3 regions of the Mesorhizobium sp. WSM4848 genome follow, and region 3 is predicted to be linked to each of the others. Evidence: predicted binding sites of a transcription regulator. Region 3 holds the regulator's gene; each other region holds the start of a gene.
What was found. Region 3 encodes LexA, which represses DNA repair genes until DNA is damaged. Its sites were predicted from a motif close to TGTTCNNNNTGTGTTCNG; they were not measured.
Positions count from the first base shown of each region.

Region 1: a site for LexA is predicted at 4,047-4,064, ahead of AC0L16_RS26200 (helicase-related protein). Genes of this name have one in related genera too.
Region 2: a site for LexA is predicted at 2,879-2,896, ahead of parE (DNA topoisomerase IV subunit B). Genes of this name have one in related genera too.

Region 1 is NZ_JBVVPX010000035.1:26,727-34,795, forward strand. It holds gene AC0L16_RS26195 (RNA-binding S4 domain-containing protein) at 46-432, opposite strand; gene AC0L16_RS26200 (helicase-related protein) at 447-3,872, opposite strand; gene AC0L16_RS26205 (TetR/AcrR family transcriptional regulator) at 4,571-5,296, opposite strand; gene AC0L16_RS26210 (FAD-dependent oxidoreductase) at 5,232-6,482, shown strand; gene phbB (acetoacetyl-CoA reductase) at 6,598-7,323, opposite strand; gene AC0L16_RS26220 (acetyl-CoA C-acetyltransferase) at 7,445-8,069, opposite strand, start outside.
Region 2 is NZ_JBVVPX010000022.1:80,419-88,487, forward strand. It holds gene gcvP (aminomethyl-transferring glycine dehydrogenase) at 1-1,463, shown strand, start outside; gene AC0L16_RS20235 (GGDEF domain-containing protein) at 1,530-2,699, opposite strand; gene parE (DNA topoisomerase IV subunit B) at 2,967-5,018, shown strand; gene AC0L16_RS20245 (endonuclease domain-containing protein) at 5,183-5,554, opposite strand; gene AC0L16_RS20250 (DUF2336 domain-containing protein) at 5,818-6,939, opposite strand; gene AC0L16_RS20255 (MaoC family dehydratase) at 7,167-7,643, shown strand; gene AC0L16_RS20260 (HpcH/HpaI aldolase/citrate lyase family protein) at 7,647-8,069, shown strand, end outside.
Region 3 is NZ_JBVVPX010000004.1:196,810-204,878, reverse strand. It holds gene gltX (glutamate--tRNA ligase) at 1-1,011, opposite strand, end outside; gene AC0L16_RS06470 (ComEC/Rec2 family competence protein) at 1,114-3,570, shown strand; gene lexA (transcriptional repressor LexA) at 3,564-4,301, opposite strand; gene AC0L16_RS06460 (molybdopterin molybdotransferase MoeA) at 4,406-5,611, opposite strand; gene moaC (cyclic pyranopterin monophosphate synthase MoaC) at 5,611-6,108, opposite strand; gene trpC (indole-3-glycerol phosphate synthase TrpC) at 6,175-7,026, opposite strand; gene trpD (anthranilate phosphoribosyltransferase) at 7,031-8,041, opposite strand; gene AC0L16_RS06440 (SurA N-terminal domain-containing protein) at 8,038-8,069, opposite strand, start outside.

The DNA.
Region 1 (8,069 bases), on a different contig from region 3:
CGGAATGGATTTCCAGCCGGCGATGCGACGAAAGCCGGTTATGCGTCAGTCGTCGCCGAGCAGCCGGTCGGTCTCCCGGCGTTCCTTCTTGGTCGGGCGGCCGCTGCCGGCATCGCGCAGTGCGGGGATCGCATCGCGAACGGCCTCGCCCTTTGGCGTCGGCGGTGGCGAGATATCCTCGTAGAGCAAGCGCGCTTCCTCGGCGGGACCGCGCCGGCTCCCGGTGCCGAGCACCTTCCAGACGAAGATGCGCCGCTCGAGAGTGATGGTCAGGACGTCGCCGGCGCGGACCAGATCGGAGGCCTGCGCTGCTTTGTCGCGATTGATGCGAACGCGTCCGGCCACCACCAGCTTCGCTGCCAGCGGGCGCGATTTCACCGCACGCGAAAAGAACAGCCATTTGTCGATGCGCTGGCGGCCTTCGGAGACCATCGGAGCGAACGAACTTACTTCTTCAGCTGGTCGCGCAATGCGGCGAGCTTGGCGAAGGGGGAATCCGGATCGAAGCGCACCGGACGCTCCTCGCGAGGCTTCGGCTGGAACGCGGGCTTTCCACCCGGCGCGCCACCCTTGCCGTCCGGCCTGCCGCTTTTCCAGTCGGGCCGGCTTTCGCGACGGTCGGGACGCTCGCCCTGCGGCTTGCCGTCGCGCCGTTCCCCTGCCTCGCCCTGCGGCTTGGGCTTGAACTTGCTGCGGTCGAAGCGCGGCTTGCCGGCGCCGTCGCCGTCGCGGCGTCCTTCACGGGCTGGCCGGCCGCCTGGAGCGCCGGCTTGCTGCCCGGCCTCTGCCGGCGCGTTGCTGCGGCCATCGCGCGTGACTTGTCCGCTGCGCGGGCGATTGTCCCGAGGCCGGTTGTCGTGGTGACGGTGGCGCGGGCGTTGGTCGAAGCGGCCCTGCCGCCACAACAGGATGGGTTTTGGTTCTTCGGCCTCTGCGGCGGGCGCGCCGGCTTCACCCTCCCCCTCGTGGGGAGGGTCGGCGCGCAGCGCCGGGGTGGGGGGAGCGTCGGCGCTGTCAGCCCTGTCTGCATTGTCGGCGCCATCACCCCCACCCGCGTCGCTTCGCGCCGCGACCTCCCCCATCGAGGGGGAGGTGAGGGCGTCGGCGCCTTCGGCAGCAGCGCTGACACCGACCGCTTCTGTTGTCTCTTGCGTGATCTCGGGTGCAGCTTCGGGCTGCTCTCCCGTGGGGGGCCCGGCTGCCGCTTCGGCGGCAGGCTCGGCCGAGCCATCGGCTGCAGCCTTTGCCACTGCATCCGGCTCAGAACTGTCGGCCGGCGCCTCGGCGACTGCCTCGGCAATCGCGGCTTCCGGTGCCTTGGCCTGCTCGGCTTGTTCTTCCGCCGCCTGCTTGGCCGCGGCGGCTTCGCGCGCTGCATTGTCCTGCGCCTCGAGCCGTGTCTTCACCTCGACCGCCGGTTTCGGCTCGGCCCGGTAGCCGAGGCCTTTCAAGATCTCTTCCATGTCGTCGGCCGTGGCGCCGAGGATCGACATCATCGGCGGCGTCACCATGAAGGACTGACCATCATAGGCGCCGTCAGGGCGCTGGCCGAGGCCCGGCTTCCAGTTGGTTGCGGGCCGGATCAGGTCGGCCAGCCGTTCGAGGATGTCGACGCGCACCGCGCGACGGCCGAGATTGCGGTAGCCGGCCAGCTTGTAGAAAGTCTTGTCGAAGCTGGGATCGATGACCACCGAGGTGCGGCCGGAGGCCAGCGCGTGAACCACGTCGCCAAAGCCGGGCTTGTCCTTGCCGTCGTTCTGCAGCGCCCACAACAGCGTCACCAGTCCGGCCGGGGCCGGCTTGATCAGCGCCGGCACGAAGACGTGGTAGGCGCCGAAGCGCACGCCGAGCCGGCGCAGGGCGGCGCGGCCCTCCTGGTCGAGCGACTTCATCTCCTCGGCGATGTCGCGGCGGTTGATGAGGCCGAAATTCTCGACGAGCTGGAAGGCGATGCCGCGGCCGATGCCGGTGATCTGCTCGGCGTTCTTGAGGTCGACCAGCGGCTTCAGCAGCGACTCGATCTGGAAATTGACGAAGCGCTCGGCGCGCGCCGCGACCTTGTCGCGGGCGGGACCGGTGAGCTGCTCGTCGGCCAGCAGCACCAGGCGTGGCTTCAACGGCTCGTCGCCTGCGACCAGCGTGCCGATCGGCGCGCCGATCCAGCGTAGTGTGCCGTCGGAGCCGAGCGCGATGTCGCCATTGGCCGAGGCGCCGAAGCGTTCGGCCCGCGCCTCGAATTCGGCTGCAAGCGCCTTCTGGGCTGCTGTGCGCACCGCCTTGGCGTCCTCGCCGCCGGCGCTCTGGTCGGCGGTGAAGCGGAACCCCTGCAACTCGCCGACATGATGGCCTTCGACGAGGACGGTTCCGGTTGGGCTGATTTCGGCTTCAGGCATGGTATTTTCTCTAAGGCGCCGCATGAGGACGGAAGTCCTGCGGTCTACGAAGCGTTTCGTCAACCGCTCATGCAGCGCATCCGACAATCTGTCTTCGATTTCGCGCGTCTTTTCCTGCCAGTGTGCCTGATCGGCCAGCCAGCCGGGCCGGTTGGAAACGAAAGTCCAGGTGCGGATCTGGGCGATCCGGTGCGACAGCGTGTCGATGTCGCCCTCGGTGGTGTCGGCACGGCGCACCTGCTCGGCCATGTAATTCTCATCGACATGGCCATGCCTGGCAAGGTCCATGTAGATCGAGGCGATCAGGTCGGCATGCTGAGCCGGGGCGATCTTCCTGTAATCGGGAAGGGCGCAGGCCTCCCACAACAGCGCCACACGCCTGGCGTCGGTGGCAAGCGCCCGGATGTCCTCGTCGCGGGACAGATGCTCGAGCGCCTGCGCATCCACCGCCGGCAGCGCGCGCGTCAGGCCTTCAACCGGCGCGTTGGTCTCGATCGAGCGCTTCAGCGCGTCGAGGTTGGCGAAATCGAAACGCGCGGTGCGCCATTGCAGCACCTTCACCGGGTCGAAATCATGCGCTTCGATCTTCTTGACCAGTTCCTCGTCCAGCGGATCGACCTGGCCGGTGACGCCAAAAGTTCCGTCGCGCAAGTGCCGGCCGGCGCGGCCGGCGATCTGGCCGAGCTCGGCCGCCGTCAGGTTGCGATACTGGTAGCCGTCGAACTTGCGGTTCTGGGCGAAGGCGACATGATCGAGATCGAGGTTGAGGCCCATGCCGATCGCATCGGTGGCGATCAGATAATCGACATCACCCGACTGGAACAGCTCTACCTGCGCGTTGCGGGTGCGCGGCGATAGCGCGCCGAGCACGACTGCCGCACCGCCCTGCTGGCGGCGGATCAGTTCGGCGATGGCATAGACCTCGTCGGCGGAGAAGGCGACGATCGCCGTACGTCGCGGCAGGCGGGTGAGCTTCTTCGAGCCGGCATAGGCGAGATGCGACAGCCGCGGCCGCGTCACCACCGACACCCCCTTCAGCAGACGCTGGAGGATGCCGTGCATGGTCGCTGCGCCGAGCAGTAGCGTCTCCTGGCGGCCGCGCAGATGCAGAATGCGGTCGGTGAAGATATGGCCGCGCTCGAGATCGCCGGCTAGTTGGACCTCGTCGACGGCAACGAAGGCGGCGTCGGTCTCGCGCGGCATGGCTTCCACGGTGCAGACCGAATATCTGGCGCCGTCGGGCTGGATTTTCTCCTCACCGGTGATGAGCGCCACCTTGTGAGCGCCGACCTTCTCGCAGACGCGTGAATAAACCTCGCGGGCGAGCAGCCTGAGCGGCAGGCCGATAATGCCGCTTTCATGCGCCACCATGCGCTCGATGGCGAGATGGGTCTTGCCGGTGTTGGTTGGCCCGAGCACAGCGGTCACGTCGCGGCCTGACAGGATCAGTGGCTCAGTGTGTTTCGGCTGGATGTTCATCGACCTGGAAATTAAGGCTCTCTGCCTCGCGTTGTCGGGAGCGCGCCCGTGGTTGCGCGGGTGACAGTCGACACATAGGGATTTCGGGCGCGAAGCGAAAGCAGAATATTCCGATGACAGCCCGAAGCCTCCCGTCGGCGTCGACAATCCGTTCCGCCGTTCCGATTTAACAGTTGGAACGAGTCTGGAACGAATCGGCTACGAATCGCTGACTCGCGCAGATTCAGGGTTTGTTCACGGCTACATCTGGATTTCTCGCCGGCGAGTCTCACCACATGCTGAATCGCCGAACTGGCCCGTTTCATGCAGGGCTGACGTCGCCGTTAACCTTTGCAGCTGAGCGATCGACGCAGGTCGGCCGGCGTCATCCAACATTTTGAAATAATTAATCTTTCCTAACGCGCCTTAACCTTTTGGGGATGTTTTTCAGCCTTTGTCGTTTAACACTGCGCTCAAAGCCGGAACGAAACGGCGACGAATCGGCGCCGGAGCATGTTTCCCGGTTTGTTCACCCCAATATGTTGTGTCATGAATAGGATTTCCACCTGTTATCCACAGGCGGTGAACAGGGTTTTGCACAGGCCGTGCGGCCGCCGTTAACCTTTGCGTGCCGCTTCGGCACAAATCGGTGTCACGTCCGTCGGTCGGCGCAGTCGCTGCACGAGGACCAGACAGCCAGCAATGCAGAACGGCTTGGTTCAAGCCTCTCCCACGGCATAGCGCTGCAAAGTAGGGCCGACGTTCTGGATAATTTCGTCGTGGGACAGGGCGACGACGGGCGGAAGCCGCAGCAGGTATCGGCACATCGCCAGACCCAACAGCTGGCTCGAAACGAGCCCGGCCCGTCGACCCGCATCGGTGGGGTCAGCGACCGCCGCAACCACCGGCCTCACCTGGTTGCCAAATACGTCGCGCAATTTTTCCGCGGCGAATTCGTTCGACGTCGCCGAACGCAGCAGAATTGCCATTCCAGGGCCGCTGGCCGGGCCCTCCCAGATTTCGAGAAAACGCCTGATCAGCGTTTCGCCGATGGCGTTTCGGTCGATCACCCGGAGTGCCGGCAATTGCAGGTCGACGACCGCCGCCCTGGCGAACAACTCGTCCTTGCTGCGGAAATAGCGGATCACCATGGCCGGATCGATCGAGGCATGCGCCGCGACGTCGCGGATGGAGGCGCCGTCATAGCCGTACTCGGCGAACAGGAGCCTCGCGGCCTCGAGGATTTGGCCGCGCGTGCGGTCCGATTTGCTGGGTTTCTTCGGCTGATTCTCGGTCATGAAATTCATATGCCAACGGTCGTTGACAAATGCAATAGGTTCGATTATAAAGTCAACGATCGTTGACAAACGGAGAGAAAAAATGTTGCCCACTACAACGGAAGTCCTGATCATTGGCGCTGGCCCGACCGGCATGGCGCTGTCCATCGTGCTGCACCAGGCCGGTGTCGATCATGTCCTGATCGACAGGCTGGCTGAGGGCCTTCAGACCTCGCGGGCTGGCGTTATCCACGCGCAGACGCTGGAAACGCTGGAGCCTCTCGGCGTCGCGCAGCGGCTGAGCGAACTTGCCCTGAATCTGCAGAATTTCACCATCCGCGACCGCAACCGGGCGCTGCTCAATCTCGATTTCAGCAAGCTTCCGTCGAGGCATCCCTATCTGATGATGCTACCTCAAAACCTGACCGAGCAGGTGTTCGCCGAACGGATCGCCGCCCTGGGCGGCGTGATTCATCGCTCGGTCGAGGCCAAGGCAGTCGTCCAGGACGCTGACGGCGCACACGTGACGGTGATCGAGAACGGCCGCCAGAAACTGATATCGGCACGCTACGTCATTGGTGCCGACGGCATGCACAGCCTGGTGCGCAGGTCGACCGGCATCGAGTTCGACGGCGCCGCCTATGACGCTTCGTTCGTACTCGCCGATGTTCGTCTCGACTGGCCGCTTGGGCCGACGGAAGTGTCGCTGTTCTTTGCACCGACCGGGCTGGTGGTAGTGGCGCCGCTCCCGGACGGTTCGTACCGGGTCGTCGCAACAATGGATGACGCACCGGAAAAGCCTGAGATCGCCGACATCCAGGCGCTGCTCGACAGCCGTGGACCGACCAAGAAAAGAACCCGGGTGCTCGAGCTGGCGTGGAGCTCGCGTTTTCGCGTGCATCACCGCCTGGTCCGCTCGTACCGCAAGGACCGGCTGTTCCTTATCGGTGATGCCGCGCACGTGCACAGCCCGGCGGGAGGTCAAGGCATGAACACCGGCATCATCGACGCGGTCGTGCTTGGCCGGTTGCTTGGCGACGTGGTGAACGGCGTGCGCCCGGAAGCCGCGCTCGACCTCTACGAAACGCTGCGCCGCCCGGCGGCCCAGGAGGTGCTTGAACTGGCGGGCACGATGACCGAGATGGCGCTTTCCCGCAATTCGGTGAAGCGGTTCGTCCGCAATCTCGTGCTTTCGGCGCTGAACCTCACTCCATTTCTGAAGCGTCGCATCGCCTTGAAACTGTCGGGCCTCAGCCGGGCGTCGCTAGCCCGCCTGCCGGCACCTTCGCGCCAGCCAGGTCCAGTCGCCCAGACCAAGCCGGCAGCCGAACCAGGGCTGAAGCTTGTCGCCTGACAGGAACAATCCGGGTCCCGGCCTCGAACTCGGCCGTGTGGGTGGTTAGACCCGTGCAACAGTCACCGGCAACAGGCCGCCTCAGGTGATATGACGACTCAGGTGATATGGCGCCTTAGGTGATATACTGGCCGCCGTTGGCTGATATGGTCGAGCCGGTTATGAAACCGGCATCGTCTGACGCGAGGAAGACGACGCAGCGTGCGATCTCTTCCGGCTCGCCGAGGCGGCCGACCGGGATCTGCGGGATGACGCGCTCGTTGAGCACCTTCTCGTCCATCGCCCTGACCATCTCGGTGGCGATGTAGCCGGGGCAGATGACATTGACGGTGATGCCGGCCCGCGCCCCTTCCTGGGCGAGCGCCTTGGTGAAGCCGATGTCGCCGGCCTTCGACGCCGAATAATTGACCTGGCCGGTCTGACCCTTCTGGCCGTTGATCGAGGAGATGGTGATGACGCGGCCGAACTTGCGGTCGCGCATGCCGCCCCACAGCGGGTGCGTCATGTTGAAGACGCCGGAAAGATTGGTGTCGACGACCTCTTTCCACTGCTCGCGCGTCATCTTGTGGAACATGGCGTCGCGGGTGATGCCGGCATTGTTGACCAGCACGGAAACCGGGCCGAGATCGGCCTCGACCTGCTTGATGCCGGCGGCGCAGGCATCGTAGTCGGCGACCGACCATTTGTAGACCGGGATGCCGGTCTCTGCCTTGAATTTCTGCGCCGCGTCGTCATTGCCGGCGTAGTTCGCGGCGACATGATAGCCGGCGTTTTTCAGGCCGATCGAAATCGCGGCGCCAATACCGCGCGACCCACCGGTGACGAGTGCTACCTTTGACATGATATCCTCCCTTTTCTCGATCGGCGGGCGGCGAACGGGAACGCTCTAACGGCGGAGCCTGTTCGCCACCGACTGTTTCACGGCTTGCTCGCTCCGTCCTCACGGCGCTTTGCAGATGACTTCACAGCGCTTCCACGCACATGGCGACCCCCATGCCGCCGCCGATGCACAGCGTGGCGAGACCTTTCCTGGCACTTCTGCGGCGCATCTCGTAAACCAGCGTGTTGAAGATGCGGGCGCCGGAGGCGCCGATCGGGTGGCCGATGGCGATGGCGCCGCCATTGACATTGACGATCGACGGATCCCAGCCCATGTCCTTGTTGACGGCGCAGGCCTGGGCGGCGAAGGCTTCGTTGGCCTCGACCAGGTCGAGATCGCCGACCGACCAGCCGGCCTTGGCCAGCGCCTTGCGCGAGGCGGGAATGGGCCCGGTGCCCATGATCTGCGGATCGACACCCGCGGTCGCCCAGGACACGATGCGCGCCAGCGGCGTGATGCCACGCTTTGCGGCTTCCGCTTCGGTCATCAGCAGCACGGCGGCGGCGCCGTCATTGATGCCGGAGGCATTGGCGGCGGTCACCGTGCCGTCCTTGTCGAAGGCCGGTCTCAGCTTGGTCATGGCCTCGATCGTGGCGCCGTGGCGGATGTATTCGTCCTGGTCGACAATGGTGTCGCCCTTCTTGCCCTTGACGGTGAAGGCCACGGTCTCGTCCTTGAATTTGCCGGCCTTCTGCGCGGCCTCTGCC
Region 2 (8,069 bases), on a different contig from region 3:
TTCTCACGCAGCCGGTGTTCCGCGAAAACCACTCGGAAACCGAGATGATGCGATTCCTGCGCCGGCTGGCCGACAAGGACCTGGCGCTCGACCGCGCCATGATTCCGCTCGGCTCCTGCACGATGAAGCTCAATGCCGCCGCCGAGATGATGCCGGTAAGCTGGCCTGATATCGCCAATTTGCATCCCTTCGCCCCGGCAAGCCATTCGGCCGGCTACCGCGCCATGATCGACGAGCTGGAAGCCTGGCTGGCGGAAATCACCGGCTTCGACGCGGTGACCCTGCAGCCCAATGCCGGCAGCCAGGGCGAATATGCCGGGTTGCTCGCCATTCGCGGCTACCACCGCTCACGCGGCGAAGCTCACCGCACGGTCTGCCTGATCCCGTCATCGGCGCATGGCACCAATCCAGCGAGTGCGGCGATGGCCGGCATGAACGTCGTCGTCGTGCGCTGCACCGAGGATGGCAATATCGATATGGACGATATGAGTGCCAAAGCCAATGAGCATTCCAAGAATCTCGCCGCGCTTATGTTCACCTATCCCTCGACGCATGGCGTATACGAAGAAGGCGCGCGCCACCTCTGCGCCCTCATTCACGAGCATGGCGGCCAGGTCTATTTCGACGGCGCCAACCTCAACGCGCTGGTCGGCCTCGCCCGCCCGGGCGACATCGGCGCCGATGTCTGCCACATGAACCTGCACAAGACCTTCTGCATCCCGCATGGCGGCGGCGGTCCCGGCGTCGGCCCGATCGGCGTCAAGGCGCATCTAAAGCCTTATCTGCCCGGCCACGTCAGCGAAGGCTCGGCCCATGCCGTGTCAGCTGCACCGTTCGGCAGCGCTTCGATCCTGCCGATCACCTGGATGTATATCCGCATGATGGGTGCTTCCGGCCTCAAGCAGGCCACCGAGACGGCGATCGTTTCCGCCAACTATGTGGCGACGCGGCTCGCACCGCACTTCCCGCTGCTCTACAAGGGCAGGCACGATCGCATCGCCCATGAGTGCATCCTCGACACCCGGGTGCTCAAGGAGAACTCCGGCATCAGCGTCGACGATATCGCCAAGCGGCTGATCGATTATGGTTTTCATGCGCCGACCATGTCGTTTCCGGTCGCCGGCACCTTGATGGTCGAGCCGACCGAGTCCGAACCCAAGAGCGAGCTCGATCGCTTCTGCGAGGCGATGATCGCGATATCGGGCGAGGCAGCCAAGGTGGCGAAAGGCGAATGGCCCCTGGCCGACAATCCGCTGGTCAATGCGCCGCATACCGCTGCCGAGGCGCTGGCCAGCCAGTGGACGCATCCCTATTCGCGCCTGGAGGCGGCCTACCCGGCCGGCGATGCCGACACATCAGCCAAATACTGGCCACCGGTGTCGCGCATCGACAATGTCGCCGGCGACCGCAACCTCGTCTGCTCCTGCCCGCCGCTGTCGGAGTATCTGGGGGCGGCGGAGTAGACCACGATCCCGAAAAGTGGAATCCGGTTTTCGGATCATGGTCTAACAAGAAGATAGAAGCCTCAATCAGGCAGAACGCAAGGCCGGCGCGTCGGCCTTGCTCGCCTTGTTCTGGGCGACGACGCGATTTCGCCCGGCGCGCTTTGCCGCATAGAGTGCGGCGTCGGCTTCGGCCAGCACATTGTCGAGACTGGTGCCATCCGTCGCGCCAAAGCCGATGCCGCCACTGACTGTGCTGCGCAACGGACCAAGCTGGGTGGCGACGACTTCCGTGCCGAAGGCGACGCTGATCTTGCTCGCAATGTCGTAAGCCTTCTCTTCAGTCATCCGCGACATGACGAGGACGAATTCCTCGCCGCCCAGCCGGAAGGCGTCGACTCCGGTCCTGGCATATTTCCTGATGACAGCTGCGAAGCGGCACAGAACCTGATCGCCGACCGGATGACCGAATACATCGTTCGTCTTCTTGAAATGATCGAGGTCGAACATTGCGACGGACATGAACGGGCCGAAAACCCGCTCACCGTAGAATGCCGTCAACGCCCGCCGGTTCATCAGCCCGGTCAATGGGTCGGTCATGGTCTCAGTCTTCAGTTCGATCTGCGTCTGCAAATGATGCAGGGAGACCGTCAATGCGCCGAGCCCCGTCATGCAGGCGACCGCCACGGCGGAATTCAACCGTTCGGCCCAGTTGTCGGGCGCAACGCCGAGCACCCATTGGCCCGTGACCAGCAGGACCGCGCCGCAAAGTCCGAAGGACAGCGCACAGACGCCGCTCAGGAACGAAACGGCCAGCAATATCCGGCGATCGTGACCACCTTTGATCCAGAACATCACCCCGATAAGCCAGAGCAGCGCCGTTACCGTCGCGTAGGTGACGATGAAGCCGACGCCATCAAGGCCCAGCGAGGTCGCGGCTGCGCAAACCGCCATCGCAGCCACGGTCGGCAGGATGGCGCGCCTGTAGTCGCGGACGCCGAGATACTGCATGGCCGACAGGCAGAGGGTCAGGAAGCCCAGACTGAGAAGCGCAAGCACGATCTGGCAAAGCCAAGGGCTGGGATGCCGGGCATAATGCCAGAACAAGACCACATGCGCGACGAGCACGAGAACGCCGCAAGCCACCGTCAGCACAAAGCGTGCCTGTGGCGCGGTGAACCAGATCGCAAACATGGTGATGCTGAGGCACGTGCCCGACAGCGCTGCCGCAAGCAGGAGCGAACTGTAATCCAACATGCGTAAGCGACAGCCTCTTCACAGGTTCTGCCGCATCCTAGGTCAGCAGCAATCCGTGAATACCGTTTTTCGGCCAACCTTCGGACGTAACCTTCGGACAAGGTTTACAAAACGTCGATGCCCTCGACCCATTTCCGCCGCTTGGTTGTCGGATGGTTTTGCAGTAAGAGGCTCTATCCTCGAACGTAACGGGAACCTCCGTCGCCTGCCCGCAAAAACCGTGGCAGTATCGGTTGGTGATTCGCAGTATCGCAATCCAGGACCAGCATGAACGACAGCAACGATCTTTTCGGCAATCTGGACAAGCAACCGCAACCGGTTCGCGCCACCGCGCGCCCGGCCGACCCGCTGGTGCAGGCGGCAAAGCGCCCGGCATCCCGCGACGGCAGCGAGAGCTACAGTGCCGCCGACATCGAGGTTCTGGAAGGGCTGGAGCCGGTGCGGCGGCGGCCCGGCATGTATATCGGCGGCACCGACGACAAGGCGATGCACCATTTGTTCGCCGAGGTCATCGACAATTCGATGGACGAGGCGGTCGCCGGCCACGCGACTTTCATCGATGTCGAGCTTTCGGCCGACGGATATCTGGCGGTGACCGACAATGGTCGCGGCATTCCGGTCGATCCGCATCCGAAATTCAAGAAGCCGGCGCTCGAAGTCATCATGACGACGCTGCATTCGGGCGGCAAGTTCGACAGCAAGGTCTACGAAACCTCGGGCGGCCTGCACGGCGTCGGCGTCTCCGTCGTCAACGCGCTGTCGGACCATCTCGAGGTCGAGGTCGCGCGCGGCCGCCAGCTCTATCGCCAGCGTTTTTCGCGCGGCGTTCCGGTGACCGGCCTGGAACAGCTCGGCGAGGTGCATAACCGCCGCGGCACCAGGATACGCTTCCATCCCGACGAGCAGATCTTTGGCAAGGGTGCGGCGTTCGAGCCGGCGCGGCTCTACCGGATGACCCGCTCGAAAGCCTATCTGTTCGGCGGCGTCGAGATCCGCTGGACCTGCGATCCGTCGCTTCTCAAGGAGAAGGACACGACGCCGGCCAAGGCCGAGTTCCATTTTCCCGGTGGCCTCAAGGACTATCTGAAAGCCTCGCTCGGCGACGAATTCCAGGTCACCCGCGAAATCTTTGCCGGCAAAAGCGACAGGCAAGGCGGTCACGGCTCGCTCGAATGGGCGGTGACCTGGTTCGGCGGCGACGGATTTCTCAATTCCTACTGCAACACCATTCCGACCGGCGAAGGCGGCACCCACGAGGCCGGCTTCCGCAACGTCTTGACGCGCGGCCTGCGCGCCTATGCCGAGCTGGTCGGCAACAAGCGTGCGTCGATCGTCACCTCGGAAGACGTCATGATCTCGGCGGCGGGCATGCTGTCGGTGTTCATCCGCGAGCCGGAATTCGTCGGCCAAACCAAGGACCGGCTGGCGACGATCGAGGCGATCAGGATCGTCGAGGCCGCGATCCGCGACCCCTTCGATCACTGGCTGGCCGACAACCCGCAGGAAGCTTCGAAGCTGCTCGAATGGGTGATCGCGCGTGCTGACGAGCGGGTGCGCCGCCGCCAGGAAAAGGAAGTCTCGCGCAAGAGCGCGGTGCGCAAGCTGCGCCTGCCCGGCAAGCTTGCCGACTGCACGCAGAATGCCGCGGCCGGCGCCGAGCTCTTCATCGTCGAGGGCGATTCGGCCGGCGGCTCGGCGAAACAGGCGCGCGACCGCGCCAGCCAGGCGGTGTTGCCGCTGCGCGGCAAGATTCTCAACGTCGCCAGCGCCGGCAACGACAAGCTGGCTGGCAACCAGCAGATTTCCGACCTGATCCAGGCGCTTGGCTGTGGCACGCGGTCAAAATACCGCGATCAGGATCTGCGCTACGACCGGGTCATCATCATGACCGACGCCGACGTCGACGGCGCCCATATCGCTTCGCTGCTGATCACCTTCTTCTATCAGGAGATGCCGAGCCTGGTCCGCGGCGGACATCTCTACCTGGCGGTGCCGCCGCTCTACTCGATCCGGCAAGGCGGCAAGGTCGCCTATGCCCGCGACGATGCGCATAAGGACGAACTGCTGCGCAGCGAGTTCACCGGGCGCGGCAAGGTCGAAATCGGCCGCTTCAAGGGGTTGGGCGAAATGATGGCCACCCAGCTCAAGGAAACCACCATGGACCCGAGAAAGCGCACGCTGCTCAGGGTCGACGTGATCGACGCCGAGGCGGCAACCAAGGATGCGGTCGACGCGCTGATGGGCACCAAGCCGGAAGCCCGCTTCCGCTTCATCCAGGAACGCGCGGAATTCGCCGAAACGGAAGTGCTGGATATCTGAGCGTTCCCCCTTCTCCCCTTGTGGGAGAAGGTGGCCGAGCGAAGCTCGGTCGGATGAGGGGTGCTCCAGCTTGGCAAAACCCGCACTCCGTCCAACACCCCTCTTCCGTCTCGGCGCGGCGCGCCGATCCACCTTCTCCCACAAGGGGAGAAGGCAAGATTGCGCTACCGCCACGGTTGCAAACTCTGGTCGCGGGCATAAGCGATGATAGTGTCGCAGACGGCGTTCAAATCCCGCAGCACGTCGTCGTTCCAGAAGCGCAGCACACGAAAGCCCCTCGCCTTCAATTCGGCATCTCGCTCCCGATCGTGGTTCGAGTCGGCATGCTGGCTGCCGTCGATCTCGACGATCAGCCTGGCCTCGGCGCAAACGAAATCGGCGATGAATCTGCCGATCGGAACCTGACGCCGGAATTTGATGCGGTCGAGCCTGCGACCGCGCAGTTCGTGCCACAGGCGGTCTTCCGCCTCCGTTGGCTCGCGCCGCATCGAGCGAGCGAAACGACGTTTGGTAGCAGCAACGGGCTGATGCGGCATCGGGCGAGATTGCCCGGCCATAGCGCTCCGTCCAGCACCATGTCACGCAAATCGCCGACATTTTGAGATTGGCTCCCCCTTCTCCCCGTGTGGGAGAAGGTGGCCTCGCGAAGCGAGGTCGGATGAGGGGTCAGCTTGGCAAGAACCGCACTCCGTCCAGCACCCCTCTTCCGTCTCGGCGCTGCGCGCCGATCCACCTTCTCCCACAAGGGGAGAAGGCAAGACCGCGCTACCGCCACGGTTACAAACTCTGGTCACCGACACTAGGCCGCCACGATCGCCAGTGCGTGACCGCGCGCGTTTTCGCGCAGCGCATCGAGGTGGATCGATTTGACCAATCCGGCGAGATCGCCTTCGGCGGACTGCCCGCCCAATTCCTTCAACATCAGCCAGCTGACTTCCTGGACGCCGGCGAGGCGCTTGCCATTGGCGACCTCGCGCCAGATCTTTAGCGCGCGCAGGATGATGGCGTGCGTTGCCGCGGCCAAGCCGGCGCTGCGGAGTAGCGCCTGCAGCGCCACGTCGTGCCCGCCGGCCAGCAGCGCCCTCACCCGTTGTTCGGATTGCTGGCTGAGCGCGACCAGCACTGAGCCGAAGAAATCGACCTTGCCGTGCGCAATGGTGCGAATGATGAAGCTTGCGGTCAGGTCGCCGCGCAGGCGCAGGTGCTCGATGAGCGCCGCATGCTCGTCCTGGCGCGTGCCTTCGATCAGCGTCATCGAAGCCTTGACGCAGGCGTCGCGCATGACGCGCTCGGTTCTGGCACGGCCCATTAGCGCCAGCACCAGCGGCGAACCCTTGAGCGTTTCACCAAGTTTTATCAGCAGCATATGCCGGCAGTCGGCGGGCAGGCGCGCATCTGATATCAGCGCTTCGCGCACCGAAGGCAGATCGCCATGGCGTTCGGCGATACGGCGGAAGCTGAGCGAAGCGATGTCGGCGCAGCTGTTGGAAAGAAGCGTGACGCAGGCTTCAGGCTCGCCGATCTCGGCGATCGCCGCGGCGACCGCCATGGAGACGCGCGGACGATCGGCGATCAGTTTCTGGGTCGTCTTGTGGCCGCCGGCAATCCGGTCGATCAGATCGGCATCGGTAAGCAGCGGCGAACGTGCCAGCACCAGGTTGGCGACTTCCGGCTGGTCCGACGCCAGCGCGCTGATGATCTGCAGCGGCGCGTGGTGGCTCATCGACAGCGCCTCTGCCATCGCCAGCCGCACTTTCGACGAGGCATCGTCGAGCAGCAGCGTCAGCGCCGCCTCCGCTGCGCAGCGGTCCTCGAAAGGCAGCTCGGCATTGATGTAGGCGCGAGCCAATGCGCTTGCCGCAGCGGCGCGCTCAGAGACCCTTGCCGTGTTGATCCATTTCAGGAAATGCGAAACAACCATGCCGTCCGCGACGCCCCTAGCCCGAGTCCGTTCCCGCCCCAGTGAAGACCCTAGGCAGAAATGGTTTACGAACCGTTCACCATGTTTGTTAACTGGCCCTTCTTTGCTGACCGGCCTGTGAGCGCCGTATGCAGCGCCCGGCGACGTGCGCGGTTTCGGAAAGTACGCTAACACTTTGGAACTTCGCATCGAGCTTTCCAAAAATCGATTCCGATTTTCGGGGCGCGATGCCGCAGCGGAGGAGATCGACCATGGCCGGGCTTTATCTGGAAGAGTTCGTCGTCGGCCATGTTTTCCGGCACACGCTGCGGAAAACCGTGACTGAAAGCGACAACATGCTGTTTTCGGTAATGACGCTGAACCCGCAGCCGCTGCACATCGATTTCGACTTCGCCGCCAAAAGCGAATGGGGCAAGCCGCTGGTCAATTCGCTATTCACGCTGGGCCTGATGATCGGTATTTCGGTGAACGACATCACCGTCGGCACCACCATCGCCAATCTCGGCATGAAGGAGACGGCGTTTCCGCATCCGGTCTTCCACGGCGACACCATCCGCGTCGAGACGACGGTGGTGTCGGTGCGCGACTCCAGGTCGAAGCCGGACCGCGGCATAGTCGAATTCGAGCACCGCGCCTACAACCAGAACGATGTGCTCGTCGCCAAATGCACGAGGCAGGCGATGATGATGAAGAAGGCGGCCTGACCGATGCGCTCGCTGCTGTTCGTTCCCGGCGATTCGGAAAAGAAGCTGGAAAAGGCGATTGGCGCCGGCGCCGACGTGGTCATCGTCGATCTTGAGGATTCGGTCGCGCCACAAAACAAAACCTTGGCCCGCGATATCGCCGTACGCTTCATCACCGGACACAGGCATCAGACCAGATCCGCGATCTATGTCCGCATCAACGATCTCTCGACCGACCTGACCGACGAGGATCTGGCGGCACTCGTGCCAGTGAAACCCGACGGCATCATGCTGCCGAAGTCGAACAGCGGACAGGATGTCCAGCAGCTCTCGGCCAAGCTCAGGGTGCACGAGGCCGAAAGCGGGCTGCCGGACGGTGCGATAAAAATCCTGCCGATCATCACCGAAACAGCTGCCGGCGTGCTGGCGGCTGCGACCTACGCCAAG
Region 3 (8,069 bases):
CGGGCCGCCTTCGAGATAGGGCATGGTGTTGATGAAGATATCGAGCAATTCGGCGTCGTTCATGCGGCGCATATGCACGCCGTTCAGCGCCTCGAGCTTGGCGAAGTCGAAGCGGGCGGCCCCTTTGTTGACATCGCCGATGTCAAACCACGCAATCATGTCGGCGATCGACATGACCTCGTCGTCGCCGTGGCTCCAGCCGAGCCGCGCCAGGTAGTTGAGCAGTGCCTCGGGCAGATAGCCCATCGCACGATAGGCTTCAACGCCGAGGGCGCCGTGCCGCTTCGACAGCTTGGCGCCGTCGGCGCCATGGATCAGCGGGATATGCGCCATCGACGGAACGTCCCAGCCCATGGCTCGATAGATCACCATCTGGCGGGCGGCATTGGTCAGATGGTCGTCGCCGCGAATGATGTGGGTGATGCCCATGTCGTGGTCGTCGACGACGACGGCATGCATATAGGTCGGGTTGCCGTCCGAGCGCAGGATGATGAAATCGTCGAGATCCTTGTTGGGGAAGCGGACTTCGCCCTGGACGCGGTCATGCACCACCGTGTCGCCGTCGGCCGGCGCCTTGATGCGGATCGCGCCCCTGGCGCCAACCGGCGCCTCTGACGGGTCGCGGTCGCGCCAGCGGCCGTCATAGCGAGGAGGCAAGCCCCTGGCCCGCGCGCTCTCGCGCATCGCCTCCAGCTCAGCCGGCGTCGCATAGCAGTAATAGGCTTTGCCGAGGCGAACCAGTTCCTCGGCGACCGCGCGGTGGCGCGGCGCGCGCTCGAACTGCGATACCGGCTCGCCGTCCCAGGTGAGGCCGAGCCAGGAGAGCCCATCGAGGATGGCAGCGGTTGCGGCATCGGTCGAACGCTCGCGATCGGTGTCCTCGATGCGCAGCAGCATCTTGCCACCGGTGTGTCTCGCATACAGCCAGTTGAACAGCGCCGTGCGCGCCCCGCCAATATGCAGGAATCCGGTGGGCGAAGGGGCAAAACGGGTGACGACCTTGTCGGACATGGAACTCCTGGGCAAGCGCAGAAAACGGATATGGTTGCGCGGACTTTCGCGCGTCGCGCGTTCATGTAGCATAGGAGGTCAAGGGCGCAAGGGGCGAACCCGATGGCTGGACCAGGCCGCGGCGCGGACAAGAGCGAGGGCGCGACCACAAGCGTCAGCGAACGATCGCTGTTTGCCGACGTTCCCGACGCCGAGCCGCCACCCGCTTCGCTGCCTGCGTCGCACCCGGGCATTCAGCCTGTTTCGCCGGACCGCGCCGCGCCGATACCGGCTCCAGCACCCGGCCCTGTCATTCGTTTTCGCCGACAGCTCAGCCGTCTTTCACCATCCGGTATCCGCAACAGCGTGGCCTCGGCAGCCGGCCTGGAATTCGACCGCGGCGTCGCCTTCCTGCTGGTGCCGGTTTTTCTGGCATGCGGAGTGATTGTCTATTTTTCGCTTGCCGTCGAACCGGACTTTGCCCAGCCGATTGCCGTCGTGGTGCTCACGGCATTGTGTGCGGCCGTCACGCGCTCACGCCGCAAAACGCATCTGTGCTTCATGGCAGCATTGCTGTGCGCGCTTGGTGTGCTCGCCGCCAAGCTTGAAACCTGGCGCGCCGGAACGAAGATGCTCGGTTCGGAAATCCAGACCCAGCTGACTGGCCGTATCGTCAGGCTCGACCAGATGGCGAACGGCCGGGTCAGGCTGACCATCGACGTGATGTCGACCGCCCGGCCGACACTGCGTTATGCACCCGAACGCGTCAGGGTTTCGGCACGCAAGATCCCCGCTGGGATGACCGCAGGCTCGGTGGCAACCGGCTATGTGAGGCTTTTGCCTCCGACTGGCCCGGTCAGGCCGGACAGCTTTGACTTCTCCTTTGACAGCTATTTCGCCGGTATCGGTGCCAGTGGCTTTTTCCTCGGCAGCCCAAAGATCGTCGTTTCCGAAGAAGCACCGTTTACCGCCCGCCTTTCTTCGTCGATCGAGAAGGCGCGCGAAGCCATCGCCGACCACATCAGGGACAGCATCGGTGGTGCCGAGGGGGAGATCGCCGCTGCGCTGATCGTCGGCGTGCGGGCCGGCATCCCCGAAGCGATAAACGAATCGATGCGGCGCACCGGCATCTACCACATCATCTCCATTTCCGGCCTGCACATGGCGCTTGTCGCCGGCACCGTCATGGGATTGCTGCGCGGCGCCTTTGCGCTGTTTCCCGACTTTTCGTCGCGCCGGCCGGTCAAGAAATATGCGGCTGCTGCCGCACTCGTCTCCATCGCTGCCTATCTGATTTTTTCCGGTATCGTGGTCGCGGCTGAACGCAGCTTCATCATGCTGGCGGTAATGCTTGTAGCCGTGCTGTTCGACCGGGCGGCACTCACCATGCGCAACCTTGCGATTTCGGCCATCGCCGTCATCATCGTGTCGCCGCACGAGGTGGTCGGCGCAAGCTTCCAGATGTCCTTCGCCGCGACTGCGGCTCTCGTGGGTGCCTATGCCGGTTGGTCCGACTATCGTGCCGACAAGGCCACGGCGCCGCGCCAAAGACGGTCACCGGTCGTTTTCGTCACCCAGAAACTCGTCGCTGGGGCAGGCACCATCGCAATGACCTCCATCATTGCCGGCAGCGCCACCGCGCTCTTCGCCATCTGGCACTTCCAGCGCGTCTCGCCGCTCAGCCTGTTCGCCAATCTGGCCGTCATGCCGATCGTCACGATCGTCATGTTCCTGGCCGTCCTCAGCGCCTTGGCAATGCCTTTCGGCCTCGACGGCCCTTTCCTCTACATGATGGGCAAGGGGCTGACGGTGATGATTGCAATTTCGGGATGGATTTCGGAGCGTTCGCCGGTCGATGCAGTCGGACTGATTTCGTTGCAGTCGGTTCTGCTGGTGACGGTCGCCCTGGTCATCGCCACGATGGCGACGACATGGCTGCGGCTTGCGGCACTTCCCTTTGCGCTCGCCGGCCTGCTGACGATTTCGGGGACGCGCAACCCCGACGTGCTGATCTCGGAGGATGCGCATCTGGTGGCGCTGCCGATCGGCGGCGGCGAACTTGCCGTCAACCGGATGCGTTCGAACGAATTCACCACCGACAACTGGAAACATGCGCTGGTTTCAACGACGATCGTCGAGCCGGAGACATTCGAGAAAGGAGATGTGCAGTCCGACATCGCCGATCCGGCCGACCTGCCGCCGGGAGCGCCTTTCACCTGCACTGCCGGCCTGTGCCTCGCCCGGCATCCGTCCGGCGCGCTCATCGCGGTCGCCGACGACCGCAAAACCGCGCGGCCAGCCTGTGCCTTTGCGGATCTGATCGTCATCGACGATGCCACAGCCTATTACAAACCCTGCCGCAATCCGCTGGTTCTCGTCGTCACCAAACGGCAGCTCGCTCGCATGGGCAGCGCCGCCGTCTTCTTCGATCCGCTATCGGCGACGACGCGCGCAGAAATCCGTTTTGCCGTCAGACAGCCATACAGGCCCTGGCATGAGCAGCGGCGATTTTCGCGCGAGGCGAGGGGCCTGCCGCCCTACCGCAAAGCCGAGAAACCCAAGAAGCCTGCCGCTCAGTAACGCCGGATCAGTCCGACGAGCTTGCCCTGCACCTTGACCCGGTCCGGCCCGAAGATGCGTGTCTCGTAGGCCGGATTGGCGGCTTCCAAGGCGATCGAGGCGCCCTTGCGGCGGAACCGCTTCAGCGTCGCTTCCTCCTCGTCGACCAGAGCGACAATGATCTCGCCAGGCTGGGCCGTATCGGCGTTGCGGATGATGACCGTGTCGCCGTCGAAGATGCCGGCCTCGATCATCGAATCACCCTTGACCTCCAGCGCGTAGTGCGTGCCGCCGGTGATCATGTCCGGTGGCACCGAGATCGAATGCGTCTGGTGCTGGATGGCGTCGATCGGCACACCGGCAGCGATGCGGCCCATCACCGGTATGGAGACGGTGGCAACGACGTCGTCGTCATTGCCGGCCGCACGCATGCGCGAAGGCGCCGGCTTGATCTGGCGCCCGAGGCCGCCCTGCCCAAGGCTGCCTTGAATGACGCTCGGCGAGAATTTGCGCGCCGCATTGAGGCCCGGCGCGATCGAATCGGGCAGGCGCAGCACCTCCAGCGCGCGGGCGCGGTTGGGCAGGCGGCGAATGAAACCGCGTTCCTCCAGCGCCGTGATCAGCCGATGGATCCCCGATTTGGAGGCGAGGTCGAGCGCTTCCTTCATCTCGTCGAACGAGGGCGGAATGCCGCTTTCCTTCAGCCGCTCGTGGATGAACATCAGCAGTTCATGTTGTTTGCGTGTCAGCATCGCGACCCCCAACAGAATCAGAAAAACAAACCCAGAACAAACACTATCTGTTCCAGTTGTGTTCCGCAACCATTTAAAGTTTAATGAATGCGTTGACGTTTTGTTCAGCGTAGCATCAGCACCCTGCAGGCGGTGCCGGCCGCGCCTGCGGCAGCGAATGGTTCGCGCACGATCAGTCCGTTGGCGTCGGCCAGCATTCTGAGCATCGAGGAATCCTGGATACTGAACGGCGTTGCCTCAAGCGTGCCAGCTTCTTCCTTCACCACCGCGCGTACATAGTCCTGCCTGAGATCGTTGGCCGGCATGGCGGCGCCGAGCCGCGCCTGGCGCATGTCCTGACGGAAGGCGCGGCCGCCGAGCCGCGCCAGCAGCGGCTTCAGAAAGAGCTGCGTGCAGACCAGGCTGGCCACCGGATTGCCGGGCAGGCCTAGGCAGCGGATGTCGCCCAGCCGCCCGAACATCAGTGGCTTGCCGGGCCGCATGGCGATTTTCCAGAAATCGAGCGCCATGCCTTCGCCGGTCAGCACGTCATGGACGAGGTCGTGGTCGCCGACCGAGGCACCGCCCAGCGTGACGATGACATCGGCGCCTGCGTCGACCGCTTTTTTGACCAGCGCGGCGATCGCCTCCTTGCGGTCGGGGGCGATGCCGAGATCGAGTGCGCTGGCGCCGACCGAGCGGACCGCGGCGGCGACGCCATAGGCATTGGAGGAGATGATCTGGTCGGGGCCAAGGTCGCTGCCCGGCGGCAGCAATTCGTCGCCGGTGGCGATGATGGCGACCAGCGGCCGTTTCACCACGCTGACCTGCGGATGGTTGGCCGACGCCGCCAGCGACAATGCCGCCGGATCAAGCAGGCGGCCTTTCTCCAGCAGCATGTCGCCCTGCGAGAAATCGAGCCCGAGGCGGCGGATGTTGCGGCCTTCAACCGTCGGCGCGGTCACTTCGACCATGCCGCCGCCGAGGTCGCGGACATTCTCCTGGATGACGATTGTGTCGGCGCCTGCGGGAATCGGCGCGCCGGTGAAGATGCGCACGGCCTGCGCCGGGCCGACTGCTCCGGCAAAGCCGCGTCCGGCCGGCGCCATGCCGATCACCGAAAGTCTCGCGGGCACGGACGCGACATCGTCGGCCCGCACGGCATAGCCGTCCATGGCTGAGGCGTTGAATGGCGGCTGGGTGCGGAGCGCCATGAGTGGCCCCGCCAGCACGCGGTCGGCGGCGACCATCAGGGCGACGCTTTCAGCCTGCAAGGGCGCAGCATCCTCAAGCAGGCGCTCGAGCGCCTCGGCGACCGCAAGCAGCGCCATTATTGGCCTGCCCCCTGGGCATCCGCCGTGTAGTCGCCGGATTTGCCGCCGGTCTTTTCCACCAGCCTGATGCCGGAGATCGCCATGGCGCGATCGACCGCCTTGGCCATATCATAGATGGTCAGGCAGGCGACCGAGACGGCGGTCAGCGCTTCCATCTCGACGCCGGTCTTGCCGGTGACGCGGGCCAGCGCCGTGACCTTCAGGCCGGGCAGCTTCGCGTCCGGTTCGATGTCTACCGATATCTTGGTCAACAGCAGCGGATGGCAGAGCGGGATTAGCTCATGCGTCCTCTTGGACGCCATGATGCCGGCGATGCGCGCCGTGCCCAGCACGTCGCCTTTCTTGGCATCGCCGTCGAGAATCATTTTCAGCGTTTCGGGCCGCATCGAGACAAGACCTTCGGCGATTGCCGTACGGGTCGTCTCCGCCTTGTCGCCGACATCGACCATATTGGCTTCGCCTTCCGCGCCAAGATGGGTGAGGGCGGCCGACATCGTCAGGTCACCTTGGAGCGACGTGCGTCCGTTTGGACGCACAAACTACGCTCTAACGCTTTGTATCTATGCATCATGCTCTCCGAAAATCGATTCCGATTTTCGGGCAGATGCATTGGCGGGCGCCTTGCCCGTCAAAAGCAGGTGCGTCGCAGTGGCCACGTCCTGTTGCCGCATCAGGCTCTCGCCGACGAGGAAAGTGCCAATGTCGCTCCGTTCCAGCCTGCGGCAGTCTACGTGCGAGAAAATACCGCTCTCGCTGACCAGCAGCCGGTCGGCCGGCACCATCGCCGCGAGCCGCTCCGATGTCTCGATGCTGGTTTCGAACGTCCGGAGATTGCGGTTGTTGATGCCGATCAGCCGCGACGACAGTTTCAGCGCGCGTTCCGTCTCGGCCTCGTCATGCACCTCGACCAGTGCGTCCATGCCGAGCTCGAAAGCCGTCGTTTCGAGTTCCCTGGCCACGGCGTCATCGACGCTCGCCATGATGATCAGGATGGCGTCCGCGCCCCACGCACGGGCCTCGAACACCTGATAGGGCTCGAACAGAAAATCCTTGCGCAAAGCGGGCAATGTCACGGCGCTGCGTGCATCGGTGAGGAATTCAGGCGCCCCCTGGAAAGACGGCGCATCGGTCAGCACCGACAGGCAGGCAGCCCCACCTTTGGCATAGGCCCTGGCCAGCGCCGGCGGATCGAAATCGGCGCGGATCAGGCCCTTGGACGGGCTCGCCTTCTTGATCTCGGCGATCAGCGCGAAACTGCCGGATTTGCGTTTGGCTTCAAGGGCCGAGAGAAAGCCGCGTGGCGCGTCGGTAGCCTTTGCCCGTGCCTTGATTTCGGCAAGCGGCACCCGCGCCTTCGACGCCGCGATCTCGTCGCGCTTGTAGGCTTCGATCTTGCGCAGGATATCAGACACGGCGCTATCCGTTCGAAATCTCGACCAGCCGGTCAAGCACTTTCAGCGCCCGGCCGCTGTCGATGGCTTGCGCCGCCGTCGCCATGCCATCGGCAAGCGTCGTCGCCTTTCCCGCCACCACCAGTCCGGCGCCGGCGTTCATCAGCACCGTATCGCGAAAGGCACCGGCAGCGCCGCCCAGCATGTCGCGCAGCGCCTGGGCGTTGTAGGCGGCATCGCCGCCGCGCAATTCGTCCTTTGTATGCCGCTTCAGCCCGACCGCTTCCGGGGTCAGCGTAAAGCTGCGGATCTCGCCGCCGACCAGTTCGGCGACTTGGGTTTCGCCGGTGGTGGTGATCTCGTCATAGCCGTCGCCATGGGCGACCCAGACGTGGTCGGCGCCCAGCGCCTTCAACGTCTCGGCCACGGGCATGATCCATTCCGGCAAGAAGACGCCAACCATCTGCCTGACGACACCAGCCGGATTGGAGAGCGGGCCAAGCAGGTTGAAGATGGTGCGGGTGCCGAGCTCGGCACGGATCGGGCCGACATGCTTCATCGCCGGATGATGCGCCGGCGCGAACATGAAGCCGACGCCTGCGTCGAGGATGCAGCGGCCGATCGTTTCCGGCGGGATGTCGAGCTTGACGCCGAGCGCGGTCAGCACGTCGGCGGCGCCGGTCTGCGAGGATAGTCCGCGATTGCCGTGCTTGGCTACCGGCACGCCGCAGGCGGCGATGACGAAGGCGGATGCGGTCGAGATGTTGACGCTGTGCGAATTGTCGCCGCCGGTGCCGACGATGTCGATGGCGCCAGCCGGCGCTTCGACGCGCAGCATCTTGGCGCGCATGGTGGCGACTGCGCCGGAAATCTCGCTCACGGTCTCGCCGCGCACGCGCAGCGCCATCAGGAAGCCGCCGATCTGGCCGGGCGTGGCGTCGCCCGACATGATGATGTCGAAGGCATCGCGCGCTTCCTCGAAGGAAAGGGAGCTGCCGGCGGCGACCTTGGCGATATGGGTCTTGAGCGCGCTCATCTGGTCAGGGCCTGGGCAACGGCGGTCT